4 regions of the Gracilibacillus phocaeensis genome follow, and region 3 is predicted to be linked to each of the others. Evidence: predicted binding sites of a transcription regulator. Region 3 holds the regulator's gene; each other region holds the start of a gene.
What was found. The regulator LexA, encoded in region 3, represses DNA repair genes until DNA is damaged. The targets are predictions, from matches to a motif close to CGAACATATGTTCG.
Positions count from the first base shown of each region.

Region 1: a site for LexA is predicted at 1,105-1,118, ahead of E0E32_RS17410 (type IA DNA topoisomerase). Genes of this name have one in related genera too.
Region 2: a site for LexA is predicted at 1,583-1,596, ahead of E0E32_RS06825 (RpnC/YadD family protein). Genes of this name have one in related genera too.
Region 4: a site for LexA is predicted at 1,075-1,088, ahead of uvrB (excinuclease ABC subunit UvrB). Genes of this name have one in related genera too.

Region 1 is NZ_LR131145.1:260,467-262,680, forward strand. It holds gene E0E32_RS17400 (ABC transporter ATP-binding protein) at 1-761, opposite strand, end outside; gene E0E32_RS17405 (hypothetical protein) at 765-947, opposite strand; gene E0E32_RS17410 (type IA DNA topoisomerase) at 1,171-2,214, shown strand, end outside.
Region 2 is NZ_LR131143.1:493,267-495,480, forward strand. It holds gene metE (5-methyltetrahydropteroyltriglutamate--homocysteine S-methyltransferase) at 1-210, shown strand, start outside; gene E0E32_RS06825 (RpnC/YadD family protein) at 637-1,434, opposite strand.
Region 3 is NZ_LR131144.1:1,226,878-1,229,091, reverse strand. It holds gene E0E32_RS13675 (sodium-dependent transporter) at 1-835, shown strand, start outside; gene lexA (transcriptional repressor LexA) at 1,005-1,625, opposite strand; gene E0E32_RS13665 (YneB family resolvase-like protein) at 1,885-2,214, shown strand, end outside.
Region 4 is NZ_LR131144.1:518,806-521,019, forward strand. It holds gene E0E32_RS10175 (peptide chain release factor 3) at 1-933, shown strand, start outside; gene uvrB (excinuclease ABC subunit UvrB) at 1,145-2,214, shown strand, end outside.

The sequences.
Region 1 (2,214 bases), on a different contig from region 3:
GTACCTTCATCGTTAGCTGTCATACGATGGTACGCAGCTTTATTTAGCAGAAAATATTGACGGTTCTTTTTATCTGCTAAGATGGTCATTTCGTTTGCGATAGCATTTGACTGGGATGGAACCGGACCATAGATATATTCCTTATCGCTATTTTCCAATTCTAAGATTTTTTCACCTTGTCGCATAAATATGAGTGTATCCGCAACCAAAGCGACTTCATTTAAATGATGACTCGATATTAGAATAATTCTCGATTCGGTTTTAATCTCTTGTTCGATCAACTGCCGTAATTCCTTCATTCCCATTGGATCTAAGCCATTAGTCGGCTCATCCAATAACAATAAATCTGGATCCCCCATTAATGCCTTGGCCACGCCAAGACGCTGTTTCATTCCCATTGATAATTCCTTGAATTTCTTCGTTTGGGCATTTACTAGGTCGACCATTTCTAATAAGTCATCGATTCCAGCCTCACTAGCAGTTATCTTCAGATAAGAAGCGTGGAGTTGTAGATTCTCCTCACAAGTAAGCTGAGGATAAAAGGCTGGATATTCAATTAATTTTCCAATTTTCAGCTGATCTACTTCTGGTAAAATATCGCCTTGGTAATCAATGGTGTTTAATAATGCCTTAAATAACGTGGTCTTTCCTACCCCGTTTGGGCCTAATAATCCATATATTTTTCCTTTTTCTAATTCAAGATCAATCCCTTTTAGGATCCTGGTCTCCCCTGTTTGGTAACGCACATTCCGTAATTCCATCCCTTATCTTCCTCCTACATTAAAAATGATTAAAAATGCCACAATGCTGACTATATAAACCACAAACATCCATAAGGCGGGTCGAAAGTTGCTGTCTTTCCATCCATTTCTAACCAGCTCTACAATAAACAAAGATGCCGCCAATAAAAAAGATAGAATCGACACCATAATCAGTAATTTCTCCATGATATGCACGCCTCCTATGAATTTGGATAAGTACACTGTAATCGATAATTATTAAAAAACATTTAATGTTTGCTAGGAGATCGAAAAAAATATAGTAGATGCATTATCTAAAAACACTAGAAAAAAAGAATGATGTATGACATAATAACAGCAGGAACGAACGAATGTTTCTATTGGAAACTTCCCAACTGATATCGTTCTAAAGAAAGGCGATGAATTGAAAATGACAGTTCGATTAATTCTAGCTGAAAAACCATCCGTCGCAAAAAACATTGCCGACGCGCTAAACATTAAAACAAAAAAAGATGGCTATTTTGAAGGAATGAACTATTGTATCACTTGGGCATTTGGTCATCTTGTTGAGCTTTATGATGCCAAAGATTACGATGGGAAGATGCGCCATTGGAAAATGGATTACTTTCCTTTTATTCCTGCTGCCTTTAAATATAAAGTGAAAAGTAATCCAAGAAATCGAGCAAAAACAGATGGCGGTGCTGCCAAACAATTAAAAATCATCCAGTCTTTAATGAGGAGAAGCGATGTGGAGGCGATTATTTCCGCATGTGATGATGACCGCGAAGGACAACTGATTGCAGACAGCATTATCTATCGCGGTGGAACAAAACCAAAAGCAAACGTGTACCGCCTGCTTTTGAATGAATGGACAGAAAAGGAAGTGCTTCGAGGTTTGGAAAATCTCCAATCGAACGCTTCGATGCAGCCACTCCGCGATGCCGGAATCAGCAGACAATGGGCCGATTGGGTGATTGGTATTAATCTGACATCTGTTGCCACTTTAAAGTATCAACAAGGGAAATCCGGTGCGTTAAATATCGGCAGGGTCCTCCTCCCCACCTTAAAAATCATTTATGATCGCGATCAAGAGATAGAGAATTTCAAACCAGAAGATTATTTTAAACTGGCGGCAACGTTTCAGACCGTGAATAACCACGAATATGAAGGAATATATCGCGAAAACAAAACGGAGAAGTTTAAGAAAAAAGAATTATTAGAGCCGATTAACGAAGCTATTGCAGACAAACCAGCCATTATTACAGATAAACAAGTCGAGAAGAAAAAGGAATTCCCGCCTTTTTTATTCAACCTATCTAATCTGCAAGGGTATATCACCAATAAATATAAGGGCTGGACATCGGATAAAGTCTTAAAGACAGCGCAGTCCCTTTACGAGAAAAAATGGATCACTTATCCACGTACATCCAGTATGGCATTGGAAGAAAGCCTAGTTGGAAAAACAGCCCATGTA
Region 2 (2,214 bases), on a different contig from region 3:
GATATCCACAGTCCACGTATTCCATCTGTGGAAGAATTGCTAACCAATATTGATCGGGCCTTAGAAACCATTGATGTGGAACAATTCTGGATCAACCCAGACTGCGGCCTCAAGACAAGGAAAGAAACAGAAACGGTCGCCGCTTTGGAGAAGATGGTCGAAGCAGCTAAGATCGCACGTAAGCAGTATACGACTGCTAAGCAACAGTAGATTATAACGGGTTAGCAAGGGATAACATAGGTTTTTACCGCTATGTTATCCCTTTTTTATACTATGCAATGATAGGTGGGATTCATGAAATACATATGAAACATCATAATTTGTTTGTTCGTTATTATGAACAATTAGCACCGCTTTACTTTACAAAAAAAATTAAAGCTATCATGAAAAGGGCATTTCCACGTTTATATGAATACGCAAAGGATTCCATAAAAATATACACACTTTGGATTTATCTTTTTATAATCATTTAACGAGTCTTTGTGTCCTCATACCTTCACAACTGTTACAATGTCTAATGCTTTCGGTTGATCAGTAGTGAAAAAGGGTTCAGAATAAGAACAAGAGAAAAGAACAACGGCAAATATTGTTAGACCTATCCCAAGACCAATATGGACTTCGAGATCGGAATATGATTTAGAGGTCCTCTTTTAACGCCTCGATTACGTCTTTTTCCAAACCGGTAATTCTTGAAATTAGATCTAAAGAAAATCCTTCCTCCAACATTTCTATGGCGACTTCTTTTTTCCCTATTTCCTTTCCTTTCTCCTCATACGAAATAGGAAGCTCCAAAATCTTTTCGGCATCGTCCGATCGTTTGATTTCCTCCATTAGTTCTTCCTCCTTTTCTTCATTTAGGGTTAAATAGCTTTCAAAAAAGCCATAAATCAAGCGTTCTTTGGCTGGATCCAGTTTCATGCGTACCAGCATACGCAGAAATTCTTTCTTCACCTCTATCTTCTCTTCTTCAGAATAGCCCATTTTACTCAGAAGGGCAGCCGCTGCTGGGTTGTCCGACTGAATGTAGTCGCGCCAATCTTTTTTGCGCAAATGAAGGATCATATAATTAAACGTTAACACATGATGAAAAGGGAAAGCCATCGTATATTGATCATATTCCCAATCCTCTTCGTAACTAAAAACGGCAATCGGCACAATTGGTTTTCTATACCTATTATACAGCATGCTAAAATAAAGAAACATGCGTTCATGGAAATTCGATTGCTGGTAACTTTGTGGTTCGACATGGATAATCAGAACGGCATCGCTTTCCTTCAACTTGGCTTCTACGACAATATCCAGGCGACGGGCGTCTCCATCATGCAAGTCGGAAAATACTTCTTCCGAGAGGGGCTTGATGGTTGCAAAATCTAAATAAGCATAGACATCAGGGAAAAAGACCTCCAGAAATTCTTCAAAAAAGTGGTGGATCAATTATTTGAATAGTTGGTCATGTTTGGTGTAGGTCTGAGGTGCTTCGCGAACAAGTGATAGTACGGTCATTATAGCACGTCCTTTGCGAGGTTATAGGAGAATGGATCGTGGTGAAGTTCTAAAACTAGTATAGCATCTATCACCAAAAAGAACAAGTGTTTGTATTTATTTTTTATTTCATCAAACTATAGTCTTGTTAAAATCGTAGTAAGCACGTCTTCCAAATCCTAAAAACATCTTGTACGTTCTGATGAAGATTTGACTTTTAAAATGCCACTCGTTGTTCCAAATTACAGACTAAAATCGATCTAAACCTTTTAACTTATTTTAGCCAAGAAGTCTCCATCCTCAAGAAATGTCAACCTTCTTTTTTGGCTTATAGAGCAACATTATTAGTAGAATTATTGTAATAATTGTTCCTGTAACGCCAGTATATAAAGAATCTAGTTGTTCTCCAAAGTAAATATATATAACCGAAAATCAAAGCTAATGCTACTGCCATGATATTAATAGGATGGAAGCCATCTGATGTGTAAATTGCGAGTATACAAAGAACGGTCAGAATGAGCATTGTTGCTAAATCAGATAATAACTCTGGGTATATCGCTCTTATAACGAATAGTAAGGCTATACATAGAGCTACCATAATATTTATCATTCTACTATTTTTCATACAAAATCATCCCTAAATTTATTTTCCATTTCACCTTCCTCACATAAATCTTACAGCCTCAACGTAACACACATTTTGTTTTAAGTGAATTCTTCCAAAGTAATTTT
Region 3 (2,214 bases):
AATACTAATGCCGCTTCTATTTATTTTCTTTATTATTATTGTTGTACGTTCTCTTACTTTTGAAGGAGCGATGGAAGGTATTCGTTTCTTTTTACAGCCGGATTTCAGCAAATTAAATGGTGAAAATATATTGAACGCCTTAGGGCATGCTTTTTTCTCGCTGGCAGTTGGTATTTCAGTGATGGTGACTTACAGCTCTTATTTACAAAAAAATATTAGCTTAAGTCATTCAGCGACATCTGTATCTATGATGAACATCCTGGTATCCTTTCTAGCTGGTTTAGCTATTTTTCCAGTTGTTTTTGCCTTTGGTTTAGAACCTGCGGAAGGACCAAGTTTATTATTTATTGTTTTACCAGAGGCTTTTTCGCAAATGCTGTTTGGAGAGCTGTTTTTAACTTTATTTTTATTATTATTTTTATTTGCTGTGTTGACCTCCTCATTCAGCATGTTGGAGATTATTACCTCTGCTATTTCAGAAAAAACCTCTTCTTCACGTAAGTCGATTGCATGGATCGCCGGATTTTTCGTTTTTATAGCAGGGATCCCTGCTGCCTTGTCTTCTAATGTGTTAGCTGACTTGATCATTTTTCAAAAAAGCATATTTGATGCCAGCGATTTTCTGGTAAGTAATATCATGTTGCCAGGAGGATGTCTTTTTATCGCCTTATTTGTTGGGTTTAAGATGGATCGTGATTTAGTACATCAAGAATTTTTCTTTGGAAATCACTTCGGTGAAGGAGTATTTCAATTATGGTTTGGTGTTATTCGCTGGTTGGCGCCTGTGACGATTATTGTTGTTTTTCTATACTCTCTAGGAATTATTTACGGATAGCGAGATAAGCACCTCTTAAAAAGGATAGAGGTGCTGTCAATCTGCAAAACACCCTCTCTTTACAAGATTTCCTTATTGTGCGGCTTAGGTACTTTATGGATGTCATTGCAGATGGTCTTTTTGGTTAACAATCGTCTTATTCAGTTCTCCACCAAATAAGACGGTTGGATTACAGGCTGCGGTATAAGCCGATTACTTTTCCCAAAATGGAAACATTATCGTAAATTAAAGGTTCCATTGTAGCGTTTTCTGGCTGCAGGCGAATATGATTTTTTTCTTTAAAAAATCGTTTGACAGTTGCTTCTGTTTCTTCTGTCATAGCTACTATGATATCCCCGTTTTCTGCAGTGTTTTGTTGTTTGACAATGACCTTGTCCCCATTTAAAATCCCTGCTTCGATCATACTGTCCCCTTCAATTATTAACACAAATAATGTGGAATTTCCTTGCAAATCACTTTGTGGTATTGGAATATACTCTTCGATATTCTCTACTGCAGTAATAGGCAGCCCAGCCGTAACTTTCCCAATGACAGGTGCAAAGGTGGGTTCCATTTTAGGAACATCCCATTCACCTTCCTGCTGTAGTATTTCAATGGCTCTTGGCTTAGTAGGATCACGCCTTATATAGCCCTTCTTCTCCAATCTTGCTAAGTGTCCATGTACTGTAGAACTCGATGCTAATCCTACTGCTTCCCCAATTTCTCTCACAGAAGGCGGATAACCTTTTAATTCCACTTGCTCTTTAATATATTCCAGAATATCTTCTTGCCGCTTTGATAGGTTTGTCATAACTTTCACCCCTTAGACGTAATATTTAATAATCATAGTATAACACAGGAAAATAAATCTGACAAACATTCGTTCGAAAAAAGTGTTGACATGAACGTTTGTTCCTGTATAATGAAATTACGAACAAAAGTTCTAAGGAGGGAAATAACATGCTAAAGAATATGACAAAAGTGGATTTCTTTTATTTATTATCTTTTGTTTTTGCTATTATTTTTTTCTATATTGCAGCAGTAAATAATATCTAAAATGGGGAATCAATATGAGAACAGCCATTATATATTGCCGAGTCAGTACGGAGAAAGAGACGCAAGAAAGCTCCATTCAACGACAACAAGAAGAACTAGAAGAGTTTGCAGTCAATCACCATATTTCTATTTACCGAACAATCAAGGAAAAACAGAGCGGATATGATATTGAACGCGAAGGCGTATTTGCAATGCTGTCTGTCTTTCAAAATGGTCAGGCAGACACCCTGTTAATTCAGGATGAAACAAGACTTGGAAGAGGGAATACTAAGATCGCTTTATTACATCAGTTAACCAAATTAAATGTAACGATCTATTCTTTGTCGCATCACGGCGAACTCCAA
Region 4 (2,214 bases), 710 kb from region 3:
ACAGTCGAAGAATTGGCGTTATTGGACGAAGCTGGGGATCAATTTTCTTTAGAACGTGTATTAGCAGGGGATCAGACACCTGTATTTTTCGGCAGTGCGTTGGCCCCATTTGGTGTGCAGACCTTCTTTGATACCTTTATTCAAATGGCACCGTCACCAGGCCCTCGTCGCACGGTGGAGGCTGTAGTTAGTCCAGACAATCCCGATTTTTCTGGGTTTATTTTTAAGATTCAAGCGAATATGAACCCACAACACCGTGATCGGATTGCCTTTTTACGGGTTTGTTCCGGCAGGTTTGAACGTGGTATGAATGTAACACTTGCCCGCACCGGAAAGTCGATTCGATTAGGACAGACGCAGCAATTTGTTGCTTCTTCTCGTGATACCGTGGAGGAGGCTTATGCCGGGGATATTATTGGCGTTTATGACCCAGGCTCTTATCGTATTGGTGATACACTTCTGGAAGGGAAATTGAAGGAGTCCTATGATGAGCTGCCACAGTTTCCGCCTGAAATGTTCCAACGTGTTACCGCAAAAAATGTAATGAAGGCCAAACAATTCAGAAAAGGGATCGAGCAGCTTGTGCAAGAAGGGGCCATTCAACTATTCCGCGGTTATCCGATGGACTCGATGATTATCGGTGCTGTTGGACAATTGCAGTATGATGTATTCCAACACCGCATGAGAAATGAATACAACGTGGAGGTATTACTAGAATCCATTGGTGACCGCATTCCACGTTGGCTTCGGTCAGAACAGGTTGACCCAAGTTTATTTGATGAACGAAATATGTTAGTGAAGGATCGTGAAGGCGATTTTTTGGTGTTATTCAAAAATGATTTCGCCCTGCGCTGGTTTACTGATAAACACCCTGATATCGAGCTGATTGATTTATATGAGGTCAATCAATATGATCAAACAACCCACAGCTAATGTGGGTTTTTCGTTCATTCATCCAGACCACGTAATAGCCGTTGAATGGAATAATAATCTTATCTTTTTCACAATAAAAGGGAATTGGGTATAATGGAGAGAATCAACGTCTAACATGAAAATAAAAAATACAATAATCAACGAATATTTGTTCGCTTTTTGTTGAGAAGTAGTGTATACTATTTACTAGGATAGAGAACGGAGGGACAGAATGGATCAGCATACTTTTTCACTACAGTCACCATACCAGCCACAGGGCGATCAGCCAAGGGCGATTAAAGAGCTGGTGACGGGATTAGAAGAGAAAAAGCGTCACCAGACGTTGCTAGGAGCCACCGGTACGGGTAAGACATTTACTGTTAGTAACGTGGTCAAGGAAGTCAATCGCCCAACCTTGGTGATTGCCCATAATAAGACGCTGGCAGGTCAATTGTATAGTGAGTTCAAGGAGTTTTTTCCGGATAATGCCGTCGAATATTTTGTTAGTTACTATGATTATTATCAACCAGAGGCCTATGTACCTTCGACCGATACCTTTATTGAAAAGGATGCCAGCATTAATGATGAAATAGATAAACTCAGACACTCGGCTACGTCATCACTTTTTGAACGTAATGATGTCTTAATTGTGGCCAGTGTGTCTTGTATATATGGTTTAGGTTCGCCAGAAGAATATCGCAGTCAAGTGCTGTCTCTTAGAGTAGGTATGGAGAAGGATCGAGATGAACTGCTACGGGGATTAGTTGCGATCCAATATGCACGTAATGACATTGACTTTCAGCGTGGTACCTTTCGGGTACGTGGAGATTCCGTGGAGATTATCCCTGCTTCAAGGGAGGAGCAGTGTATCCGTGTGGAATTTTTTGGTGATGAAATTGATCGTATTCGTGAAGTGAATGCCTTAACAGGAGAAATTATCGGGGATCGTGAGCATATTGCGATCTTCCCAGCTTCCCACTTCGTTACTCGTGAAGAGAAATTAAAAATTGCGATGGAGAATATCAAAAAAGAATTGAATGAACAGCTTGCCCGTTTTCGCGAAGAGGATAAACTATTGGAAGCACAGCGTATCGAGCAGCGTACCAATTACGATCTGGAAATGATGGAGGAAATGGGCTTTTGTTCCGGTATCGAAAACTATTCCCGGCACTTGGCTTTACGCGAACCTGGTTCTACTCCATATACCTTGCTTGATTATTTTCCAGATGATTCATTAATTGTGATTGATGAGTCCCATGTTACCTTACCGCAGATTCGTGGTATGTATAATGGAGACCAGGC